3 regions of the Streptomyces sp. NBC_00057 genome follow, and region 3 is predicted to be linked to each of the others. Evidence: riboswitches for the same ligand, from Rfam matches in the RefSeq annotation. Region 3 holds a riboswitch; each other region holds the start of a gene.

Region 1 (3,851 bases), 2.2 Mb from region 3:
ACGAATGGGGCCTGGGCGGACGTTCGTTCGGCACCTGGGTCACCTGGTTCCTGCTCGGCGGCGACCTGTACACCGCGTACACCTTCGTCGCCGTTCCCGCGGCGATCTACGCGGCGGGCGCGGCAGGCTTCTTCGCCGTGCCGTACACGATCCTCGTGTACCCGCTGATCTTCACCTTCCTGCCGCGCCTGTGGTCGGTCTCGCACAAGCACGGGTACGTGACCACCTCGGACTTCGTCCGCGGGCGCTTCGGCTCGAAGGGGCTCTCGCTGGCGGTCGCCGTCACGGGCATCCTGGCCACGATGCCGTACATCGCACTCCAACTCGTCGGCATCCAGGCCGTGCTGGACGTGATGGGCGTGGGCGGTGGAGAGAACACCCACTGGTTCGTCAAGGACCTGCCGCTGCTGATCGCGTTCGCGGTGCTCGCCGCGTACACCTACTCGTCCGGTCTGCGGGCGCCGGCGCTGATCGCGTTCGTCAAGGACGGACTGATCTACCTGGTCATCGTAGTGGCGATCATCTACATCCCGATCAAGCTCGGCGGCTTCGACGACATCTTCGCCAAGGCGGGCGATGCGTTCTCCCAGACCAACCCGGCAACCGGCAAGCCGCGCGGCGCGCTCGCGCCGGGTGAAGCGGGCCAATGGGGTTACGCCACACTGGCCCTGGGCTCGGCGCTGGCGCTCTTCATGTATCCGCACTCGATCACGGCGACGCTCTCCAGCCGCAGCCGCAATGTGATCCGGCGCAACACCACGATCCTGCCGCTGTACTCGCTGATGCTGGGCCTGCTGGCGCTGCTCGGCTTCATGGCGATCGCCGCCGGGATCAAGGTGGACAACGGGCAGTTGGCCATCCCCCAACTGTTCGAGAACATGTTCCCCGACTGGTTCGCGGGGGTCGCGTTCGCCGCCATCGGCATCGGCGCTCTGGTGCCCGCCGCGATCATGTCGATCGCCGCGGCGAACCTCTTCACCCGCAACATCTACAAGGACTTCCTGAAGCCGGACGCGACCCCGGAACAGGAGACCAAGGTCTCCAAGCTGGTGTCGCTGCTGGTGAAGGTCGGCGCGCTCGCCTTTGTCCTCACCATGGACAAGACGGTCGCGATCAACTTCCAGCTGCTCGGCGGGATCTGGATCCTCCAGACGATGCCGGCCCTGGTCGGCGGCCTGTTCACCCGCTGGTTCCACCGCTGGGCACTGCTCGCGGGCTGGGCGGTCGGCATGGTGTACGGGACGGTGGCCGCGTACGGGGTCGCCAGCCCGACCCAGGCGCACTTCGGCGGGTCGTCCAAGGAGATCCCGGGCATCGGCGAGATCGGCTACATCGGTCTGACCGCGTTCGCGCTGAACGTGGTGGTGACGGTGGTGCTCACCCTCGTCCTGAACGCCGTGAAGGCACCCGCCGGGACCGACGAGACCTCCCCGGCCGACTACACGGCCGACGCGGGCGACCCGGGCGTCCGGGCGGAGCTCCCGCCGGCCACGGCGGGGGCCCCGGGCGGCGGCCACTGACGACCGCTCCCACGGCCGGATGACGGCCCGTCGCGCCCCCTTCAGCGGGGCGTGGCGGGCCGTCCGCCTGCTCCGACAGGGGATCTCACGGCTAGTCCTGTGGGCTCGACTTCTACTGCGCGACACAACATGTGGGGGCCGTCCCATCCAGCGGCCCCCACATGTATGCTCGTGCTCGCTGTCGCCGCAGGGAAATCCGGTGCGAATCCGGAACTGTCCCGCAACGGTGTATTCGGTGCACTTTTGTGCACCCGCAAGTAAGTCCGAGGACCTGCCGACAGCGCATCCGGCTCGACCGAACCGGATGCCAGACGTCCGGGCCTCGCGGATGGGCCGGTGGACGCCGCAATGAGTGCTGCCCGACGCGGGCCCGCCTCTGCCCGGCTGCCCCGCTCCCCGCCGGCCCCGAGCCGAGCGAGGGAGAGCACCACGTGACCATCGCGCCAGCCGATCCGGCTTCAGTCGCCGTGTCCGAAGCGGCCGAGTCCGAGGGAACCGCACACGACGGACCGGGGACCGCACTGCTGCGGACCCTGACCGACCTCACCGTCGATCTGCCCGACACCGACCCCGGTCGCGTCGCCGCCGCCGCGCTGCGCGGCCGTAACGCCCGGTCGGACGAGGCAGAGTTGCGCTCGCTGGCCACGGAGGCCGCCGCGGGGCTGATCTCCGAGGACCCTGCCTACTCCCGGCTCGCGGCCAGGCTGCTGACCCGCACCATCGCGGACGAGGCGGCGGGTCAGGGCGTGGTCTCCTTCTCCGCCTCGGTGGCCGTCGGGCACCGAGAGGGCCTGATCGCGGACCGTACCGCCGAGTTCGTCGCGCTGCACGCGGCCGCGCTCGACGCGCTGGTGGAGCGTTCACTGACCGACGGCGCCGACGACCGCTTCGGTTACTTCGGGCTGCGGACCCTGCACAGCCGCTATCTGCTGCGTCACCCGCACACCCGCCAGGTCATCGAGACGCCGCAGCACTTCATGCTGCGCGTCGCGGCCGGGCTCGCCGAGGACGACTCGAAGCGCGCCCTGGACGAAGTCGCGGCACTGTACGGGCTGATGAGCCGGCTCGACTACCTGCCGTCCTCGCCGACCCTGTTCAACTCCGGCACGCGGCATCCGCAGATGTCCTCCTGCTATCTGCTGGACTCCCCGCTCGACGAGCTCGACTCGATCTACGACCGCTACCACCAGGTGGCGCGGCTCTCCAAGCACGCGGGCGGCATCGGTCTCTCGTACTCCCGCATCCGCGCCCGCGGTTCACTGATCCGCGGCACCAACGGGCACTCCAACGGCATCGTGCCGTTCCTGAAGACGCTCGACGCCTCCGTCGCCGCGGTCAACCAGGGTGGCCGCCGCAAGGGCGCCGCCGCCGTCTACCTGGAGACCTGGCACGCGGACATCGAGGAGTTCCTGGAGCTGCGCGACAACACGGGTGAGGACCAGCGGCGTACGCACAACCTCAACCTGGCGCACTGGATCCCGGACGAGTTCATGCGCCGGGTCGACGCGGACGGCGACTGGTCGCTGTTCTCCCCGGCGGACGTGCCCGAGCTGGTCGACCTGTGGGGCGAGGAGTTCGACGCCGCGTACCGCGCAGCCGAGGCCAAGGGGCTGGCCCGCAAGTCGATGCCGGCCCGTGAGTTGTACGGCCGGATGATGCGCACCCTCGCGCAGACCGGCCAGGGCTGGATGACGTTCAAGGACGCCTCCAACCGGACCGCGAACCAGACCGCCGAGCCGGGCCGCGTCGTCCACTCGTCGAATCTGTGCACCGAGATCCTCGAAGTCACCGATGACGGCGAGACGGCCGTCTGCAACCTGGGTTCGGTGAACCTCGGTGCGTTCGTCGCCGACGGTGGCATCGACTGGGAGCGGCTGGACGCGACCGTCCGCACCGCCGTGACCTTCCTCGACCGGGTCGTCGACATCAACTTCTACCCGACCGAGCAGGCCGGCCGGTCCAATGCGAAGTGGCGCCCCGTCGGCCTGGGCGCGATGGGTCTGCAGGACGTCTTCTTCCAGCTGCGGCTGCCGTTCGACTCCCCCGAGGCCCGCGCGCTCTCCACGAAGATCTCCGAGCGGATCATGCTCGCGGCGTACGAGGCGTCCTGCGCGCTCGCCGAGCGCTCCGGCCCGCTGCCCGCCTGGTCCGAGACGCGTGCCGCGCGCGGTGTGCTGCACCCCGACCACTACGACACCGAGCTGAACTGGCCGGAGCGCTGGGACGCGCTGCGCGCCCGGGTCGCGAAGACCGGAATGCGCAACTCGCTGCTGCTCGCCATCGCGCCGACGGCGACGATCGCCTCGATCGCAGGTGTGTATGAGTGCATCG
Region 2 (3,851 bases), 5.4 Mb from region 3:
TTCTTTGTTGTCGTCTTGGGTTCCGGGACGGTAACGACGTCGACGCAGACGGCGACCGGGTCCGGCCAAACGAAGCCGCCGACGGGTTCAACGTTGGTCACGCCGGGTCCCTCGCTGTAAGCACTCCAGCCGAGCGCCTCCGCCCAGAACCGGCCGACCGCCGAGTCATCAAGAGCCTTTATGTTCACCTGAACAGGTCGCAGTGCCATGCCGGCGACCCTATGCGCTCTGCAACGACATCCGCAGGTACCGTCGCCAAACAAAGATCAACTCGCTCGCCGGCCGCAATGGTCAGCTGCGACTTTTCGAGATAGGTGACACCTGATCTTGGTGGTTGACACCACCCTGAGAAAAGCCGAAGCCGTACCGGATTTCTGCTGTGCCTGTTCCCACGGCCCGTACAGCGCTAGCGTCGGGTCCCATGATCGTATGGCTCAACGGCACCCATGGCGCAGGCAAGACGACGACCAGTGCACTCGTGCAGCAACTGATCCCGGATTCACGGGTGTTCGACGCCGAGAAGGTCGGCGAGACACTCATGGACATCACGCCAGCGCTGCCCTGGACGGGCAACTTCCAGCACTGGCCGCCGTGGCGGCCGCTCGTCGTCGAGACCGCCCGCCACGTACTCGACTACACCGGCGGCACTCTGGTGATCCCCATGACTGTCCTGGTCGAGCAGTACTGGCGCGAGATCAGCACGGGCCTCGCCCAACATGCCATCCCGGTACGACACTTCGTCCTCCACGCCGACCAAGACACCCTCCGCGGGCGCATCGAGAGGGACACTCTTATGGGCCCCTCCCCATTCCGTCTCGAACACCTTGAGCCCTACGCCGAGGCGGCCCGCACCTGGCTGCACGGCGAGGCCGAGGTCGTCGACACCACGCACCTCACGCCCGCCCAGGCCGCCCTACAGATCGCAGAGGCCGTCAAGAGCTGAGGTCCACCCGCCACGCGAAACAGGCGCAGGTGGCAAGAAAGAACGACCTTCCAGGAGGAACCGGCCGGGCATCCACTCGTACCGCACGGTTCCCTCGGCTCCGCCGGTCACCGCCCAGGTGCCGACCAGGCGGTCCAGGGCCTTCAGTTCGGCGCTCGGATGGTTGGTCTCAGACATCTCGTCCTCCTTGGTGGGTTCCGCTGGTTACCTCGTGGCCGGGTCCGGGTTCTCGACACCCCCTCGGCGTGATCCACATCACATGCACAGAAGTGTCGAGAACGGGCCGGCGACTCCGAGGTAGCCGCGAGAACCCTTTTCTGCTCCGCTCCGAGCAGGCGCGGCGCCGGCGCGAGCAGGAAGTGGGCATGGCCGAACTGGCCATGCAGGAACCGACCCGCCGGGCGGGCCCTGCGCAGGAGAGTGACGACGGCCTCACCCTGCTGCTGCTCTGCTGCCACCCCGCGCTGAGCCCGGTCTCCCAGGTGGCGCTCACGCTGCGCGGTCGGCGGCCTGACGACAGCCGAGATCGCGCACGCCTACGGAACGACCGAGACCACCATGGGTACCCGAATCAGCCGCGCCAAACAGCGGCTGGCCCGCGCCGGGGCCCGCTTCACCCCACCGACCGCCGCCGACCGGCACAGCCGGACGACCGCCGTCATGCGGGTGCTCTATCTCATCTTCAACGAGGGCTACACGGCCTCCACCGGTGACGAACTCGCCCGCATCGACCTGACTGGTGAGGCGATCCGGCTGACCCGGATGCTCAGAGACGCCGTACCGGATGGCGCCGAGGCGACCGGCCTGCTGGCACTGATGTTGCTCACCGAGTCGCGGCGCGCGGCCCGCACCGGCGACGACGGCGGGCTGGTGCCGCTGGACGAACAGGACCGCACGCGGTGGAATCGCGATCTCATCCGCGAGGGCACCCAGCTGATCGACGGCGTCTGGAACCGGCGCGAGACGGGCCCGTACCAGTTGCAGGCGGCGATCGCGTCCCTGCACGCGGCGGCCACGACGCCGGAACAAACGGACTGGCCGCAGATCGCGATGCTGTACCTGTGGCTGGAACGGCTCACCCCGACCGCGCCGGTGCGGCTGAGCCGGGTGGTCGCCGTCGCCCAAGCCTACGGACCGGCCCGAGGGCTGGCGCTGCTCGACGACCTCAACCGGCGCCACGGACTGGATCAGGACCCTCTCACCCGGCAACGGGAACGCGCCACGCGCGCCCACCTGGTGCAGATGACCGGCGACGCGGCCGGTGCGACGACTCTGTACCGCGAGGCGGCCGTCCTGACCGACAACCAGGTCGAGCGCCGCTGCGCTGCCAGGCATCCGCCGCACCGGCGATCATCAGGGGCCGGCCTGCTGCCCCGCCTCTCCTCCCCACCCCGGTCCGGGAAATCCGCGTCCCGGTAGAGTGTGCGAGTCGTCATCATGCCCGTTCAGGGGGAAGCCGGTGCAAATCCGGCACTGACCACGCAGCCGTGAACCGTCGTAGGAGACGGTGAGTCGGAATGCCCTGTCCGCGGTCGTGACCGGCTCGCACCACCGGAACCCCGGTGGTCGGCACCGTCGAGGTATACGGAGCCGGAGCCTGGTGCGTGAGCGTGCCTGTGCCCGGTTCCCCCCGCAGGAGAGGCCCCGCCCGCCATGACCGTACGCCGCAGCGCAGCAATGCTCGCCGCCACCGCCACCGTGCTCTGTGCGGCCGCTGCCCCGGTCGCGGTCGCAGCGCCGTCCCCGTCACCCTCGCCGTCCGTCGCACTGCCTTCCGGGCTGTACGGGACGAAGGACCCCACGTACGACGGTGTCTGGCGGCAGTCGCTGGCCTTCCTCGCCCAGCGGGTCGAGGGCGTCACGCCCGCCACGAAGTCGGTGGACTGGCTGATCGCCCAGCAGTGCGGCAACGGCGCCTACGCCTCGTACCGGCCCGATGTCTCCCAGCCGTGCACCGAGAAGACCGTGCTGGACACCAATGCCACCGCAGCCGCCGTCCAGGCGCTCGTCGAGGTGGGCGGGCACCGGGACATCGTGAACAACTCGGTGCGCTGGCTGAAGTCCGTACAGAACGAGGACGGCGGCTGGGGCTACACCGCGGGCAGCCCCAGTGACGCGAACTCCACCTCGCTGGTGATCGGCGCCCTCGCCCGGCAGGGCCAGCGGATCGCGGACATCACGACCCCGGGCGGCAAGACCCCCTACGACGCACTGATCGATCTCGCGATCCCGTGCGGCGGCAAGGACGGCGGCGCCTTCGCCTACCAGCCCGACAAGAAGGGGAAGCTCGCCGCCAACGCGGACGCCACCGCGGCCGCCGTGCTCGGCACGATGGGCAAGGGCCTGGCCGTCGGGGACAACGCCGCGGTCAAGGCGCCCAGCTGCCACCCGGGATCGGAGCTCACACCCGAGCAGGCAGCCCAGAACGGCGCCCACTTCCTCGCGGGCGCCCTCGCGACCAACGGTCATCTCGACCTGGCGCCGATGCCCGGCGCCACCGACTCCACCCCGCAGCCCGACTTCGGCAACACCGCGGACGCGGTCGTCGCGCTGTCGGCCGCGGGCCACCAGGACAAGGCGGCCAAGGCCGTGGCCTGGCTGAAGAAGAACTCCGCGGCCTGGGCCGAGCAGAACGGTCCCGCCGCCTACGCGCAGCTCACCCTCGCCGCGCACGCGACCGGCGCGGACGCCCGCGACTTCGGCGGCGTCAACCTGGTCGACAAGCTGAACGCGACCGGTCCCGCCCCCGCGGCCATCACGACGCCCGACCCGTCCGCCGACACCGGGTACGTGGCCACGGAGAAGGACCAGGTCCACAGCGGGGACGACGTGATCGGCGGCGTGTGGTGGTACGTCGGCATCGGCCTCGTCGTCGGTGCGGGCGCCGGCTTCCTGATCAGCGGCCGCC
Region 3 (3,851 bases):
ATGCGCCGACCATCCGGCGACCCAGATTGGGCAGCAGCCTGCGAACCTCGGTGGACTCACCCAGCCGGACATGGCGAGGGGTGAGGAGTTCACGCACGGGCTCCGCGACGACGAAGCCCCGTCCTCCACAGACGGAGAGTGCGGCCTGGCGATCGAGATTGCTCATGGCGCTCAACCTATTCCCGTGGGGGGCCGGGGTGCCGGTACCCACGCCGATAATTTAGTGGAATATTCAACCAGTGTGTCATGTTCGGATGACTGGGGCACGGCTGAGCGCATGGCCGGGTCAGTGGCTGGACAGGGCCGGGAGGGATCCCGGGACGGTCCGTGAACGAGGAGATCAAGTGAGCGACACGTATTTCGAGTTCGGTACGGCTGCCGATCGCTGGGACCGTGCCCAGATGTTCTTCGAAGCGAAGGAGTACATGACTGCGGCCCGGATTCTGGAAGGCCTGGTCGAGGAGGCGCCGGAGCAGGTCTCCCCGCGTCTGCTGCTGGCCCGGGCCTACTACCACTCGGCACGGCTCGGCAGGGCAGAGACGGAGCTGCGGGCGGTTCTGGAGCGCGACCCGGTGGAGCACTACGCGCGGCTGATGCTCGGCCGCACGCTTGAGCGCCAGGGGCGAAGCGCGGAGGCGACCGGTCATCTGCGGATGGCGGCGGCCTTCTCCGGGGAGTTCGACGCGGACCGGGCAGGGCTCTAGCGCTCGCGTGGGCGTTCGACAGGCGGTTCAGCCACTCCGTCAGGAGGGCGCCCTCGGCCGCACCGAGTGCCGGATCCGGCGACTGCCGCAGCAGCGCGTTCAGCCGGGCCGCGGCGGACGGCACGTGGGCCTCGGACACGGCGGCCCCCGTGTCGTCCGCGTCGGCGGAAGCACCGGACACATCCGAGGTGAAGACCGCGGCATGCACGGCGTCGCGTACCCGCCGTGACACGCTCGCGTCGCCGAAGGTCGCGGGGCGGGCGACGAGCGTCAGCGCCACGCCCACATTGGCCGACATCACCATCTGCGCGGCCAGTTCGGGGGCCAGGCGCAGCCCGCCCACAGCCGCGGCCCGTTCCAGGTCCCGGGTGAGGATCTGATGGGACTCGAGGGCCGCGGCCGGTGGCGTATGCACGGCCGGTGAAGGAGGACGCGCTGCTGAAGCACTACCGGATCGACTGGGAGCAACGGACCGAGGAGTGAGTCCCCGGTCGCCCGGCCCCTTGCGGGTACGTACAGCCGCCGGCTCGGCTGCGCAGGGCACGACGACGGAACCCGCCGGGAAGCTCCCGGCGGGTTCCGATGTCTTCTGTTGGACAGTGGTGCGTCGGTCAGCCGACCGCGGTGGCAGCCCGGTTCGCCGCGGCGTTTCCGGTCCTGACGGAGTCGGTCCTCGGTACGAGAAGCCGTTCCGTCAGCCAGCCGAAGACGAGGCCGAAGGTGATCCAGGCAGTGGCCTGCACGGCGAGCGTGGCCAGGCGGAACTCCCACAGCAGGCCGGCCGGGAAGTCCTTTCCGACCTCGTTGAACGAGGGCAGGAACGCGTAGGCGAACCCGATCACGACGACGTAGGCGGCGGATGCGGTGATCGTCGCGTTCCAGTTGCCCAGGCGTGGAGCCAGCCGCTTGCCGAAGATGACGGCAGCGACGGCCAGCAGCACGCTGAGGGCGACCATCAGGAAGAACAGGGCAGTGCGTCGGCCGATCGTGTCGGGGTTGCCGACGGCCGGCGGGTTGGCCGGGTACTTCAGGAACGGCACGATGTACACCGCCAGCAGGGCCGCACCCGCGATCAGGGCGGCCGTGGCCCGCGGGCCGAATCTGCCGATCCGGCCGAGGGCGTAACAGAAGACGAGGGCGGCGATGCCGCCGATCGCCACACCGAAGACGAGCACACCGGTGGCAAGGCCGGCGGTGGACTGCATGGTGCGGCTGACGAGTTCCTCGCCGCCGCCGTGGTCATGACTGTGCGCCTCTTCGAGAGCGATGGCCGCGTCCACCCGGGACTCGCCGAGGAAGTAGGCGACGACCAGAGCGAGCGCGCCCGCGGCGAGGCCGGCCAGCATGCCACGGACGAGCAGGGCTCTGACAGATATGGAGTTCATGAGGATTTCCCCTGGATCGGACGGTACGTCAGTGACAGGGGAAGCCGAGGAGGTGGCGGCCGTCGTGGACCCACTCGTGGACACCTTCGCCGGAGATGACCGCGGTGGCGCCCTGCTCGGCGCCGACGAAGTACAGCAGTACGAGCATGAGGATGCCGAAGAAGACCGCCCAAGGGGCAATGGCCTTCAGGGAGATGGGGGTGATCGCCGGTACGGCGGCGGCGGGGGCAGCATTCTGTGCCATGGCAGAACCTCCTGAGGGAACACGCGTCCCGTTCGTGGTGCCTGAGACGAAGGTGCTGGGTCTGACTTCCCGTACGGGTACGGGTTCACAGTGGCGCGACCGTGCCGGATTCTCACCGGACTTCCGTCACACTTCGTCATGCTCATCGGACGATACCGCCTGGGAGCAGGCGCGGCCATGGTGCCGTCGGCGGGGCCGGAACGCCCGGATGCCATGGTGGGCGCACTTGAGGGGCCAGACTTCAGGGAGTTGACCCGGTCATGACGGTAAGGGTGATGTTGATCTCACCGGCGCTCAACGCCGCGCTGCGCGAGGCCCGCTTCGACGGCGATGCGCCGCTCGACGCTGTTGGGGTCCGGCGGGCCAGGGCCGCTGCGGCAGCGGTGCCTGCGGCCGACCGGTATGTCTGCGGGCCGTCCGAACGGTGCGCCCGGACCGCCGACGCGCTGGGGTTGCGTGCCGAGCACGAACTCGCGCTCCGCTGCTGGGACATGGGCCGGTGGAACGGGCGGCGGCTGGAGGAGGTGAGCGGGAGCGAGCCGGAGGCGGTGTCGGCCTGGTTGACCGATCCTTCGGCGGCTCCGCACGGCGGCGAACCGTTGCTGGAGTTCTGCGCCAGGGTCGGCCGCTGGCTGGATTCCCTGCAGCCCCTGTACGGCGACGAGGGCCGCCGTGTGTTGGGGGTCGTCGAGCCTGCGGTGGTGCGGGCGGTGATCGTACGGGCGCTCGCTCTCCCGACGGAGGCGTTCTGGCGACTGGACGTCGCCCCGCTGACGCTGACCGGGCTCAGCGGTCGGTCCGGACGGTGGAGCCTGCGCTGTGGGCAGCCGCTGTCCCCCGCTCCGGGGGACTGACGTCCTCCCGTGGCCCACAGTATGAACAACTGACGTGCCGGAACCGCTGGTCAGCGCCTACTGTGATGGTGCAGCTGGTTAGCCCTGTCCGCCGGACAGGCGCCCGCGCCACGAGGACCGGGCCGCCCGCACGCTGGAACTCCTGGCTGGTGGGCCTCGGTCCCGAGCACCTCCGCCGCCGCTCCGACCAGCTCTCCGGCGGCCGGCGCCAGCGGGTCGCCATCGCCCGCGCCCTCGCCCCCTCCCCCGGCATCCTGGTGTGCGACGAGCCGGTCTCGGCGCTCGACGCATCGGTGCAGGCGCAGATCCTGGATCTGCTGGACGACCTCCAACAGCACCTGGGAGCGGCCCTGTTGTTCGTCTCGCACGATCTGTCGGATATCCGGCGGATCAGTGACCGAGTACTGGTGATGAAGGACGCTGACGTGGTGGAGGAGAGAACGGCCGAGGAGATGTTCGACGCGCCGTGGCATCCGTACACGAAGTCGCTGCTCGCGGCCGTCGTGGCGGTCGGTACGGATGCCACCCCGCCCGGGGAACTGCTGGAGACGGGCGGGCCGGGCCCTACGCGTCCCGATACGCCTCCAGCAGGCGCAGCCAGACCTCGCTGATCGTCGGATACGCGGGGACCGCGTGCCACAGCCGGTCGATGGGGACCTCGCCC

The links. Region 3 has a riboswitch for cobalamin ahead of OG953_RS05265 (CbtB domain-containing protein). Riboswitches for the same ligand answer to the same signal wherever they lie in the genome.
Region 1: it holds a riboswitch for cobalamin, as region 3 does, so the genes downstream of both, OG953_RS14785 (ribonucleoside-diphosphate reductase subunit alpha) here and OG953_RS05265 (CbtB domain-containing protein) in region 3, are expected to answer to the same signal.
Region 2: it holds a riboswitch for cobalamin, as region 3 does, so the genes downstream of both, OG953_RS30070 (prenyltransferase/squalene oxidase repeat-containing protein) here and OG953_RS05265 (CbtB domain-containing protein) in region 3, are expected to answer to the same signal.

The regions. Positions count from the first base shown of each region.
Region 1 covers NZ_CP108256.1:3,214,661-3,218,511, forward strand. The annotation lists gene mctP (monocarboxylate uptake permease MctP) at 1-1,520, shown strand, start outside; cobalamin riboswitch at 1,673-1,814, shown strand; gene OG953_RS14785 (ribonucleoside-diphosphate reductase subunit alpha) at 1,952-3,851, shown strand, end outside.
Region 2 covers NZ_CP108256.1:6,396,201-6,400,051, reverse strand. The annotation lists gene OG953_RS30090 (VOC family protein) at 1-209, opposite strand, end outside; gene OG953_RS30085 (ATP-binding protein) at 422-943, shown strand; gene OG953_RS30080 (hypothetical protein) at 914-1,120, opposite strand; gene OG953_RS30075 (RNA polymerase sigma factor) at 1,502-2,362, shown strand; cobalamin riboswitch at 2,353-2,488, shown strand; gene OG953_RS30070 (prenyltransferase/squalene oxidase repeat-containing protein) at 2,597-3,851, shown strand, end outside.
Region 3 covers NZ_CP108256.1:1,044,356-1,048,206, forward strand. The annotation lists gene OG953_RS05245 (pirin family protein) at 1-166, opposite strand, end outside; gene OG953_RS05250 (tetratricopeptide repeat protein) at 345-704, shown strand; partial or broken gene OG953_RS05255 (TetR/AcrR family transcriptional regulator) at 715-1,128, opposite strand; gene OG953_RS05260 (CbtA family protein) at 1,316-2,089, opposite strand; gene OG953_RS05265 (CbtB domain-containing protein) at 2,118-2,333, opposite strand; adenosylcobalamin (AdoCbl) riboswitch at 2,379-2,471, opposite strand; gene OG953_RS05270 (histidine phosphatase family protein) at 2,594-3,187, shown strand; gene OG953_RS05275 (ATP-binding cassette domain-containing protein) at 3,253-3,798, shown strand; gene OG953_RS05280 (dihydrolipoyl dehydrogenase family protein) at 3,752-3,851, opposite strand, start outside.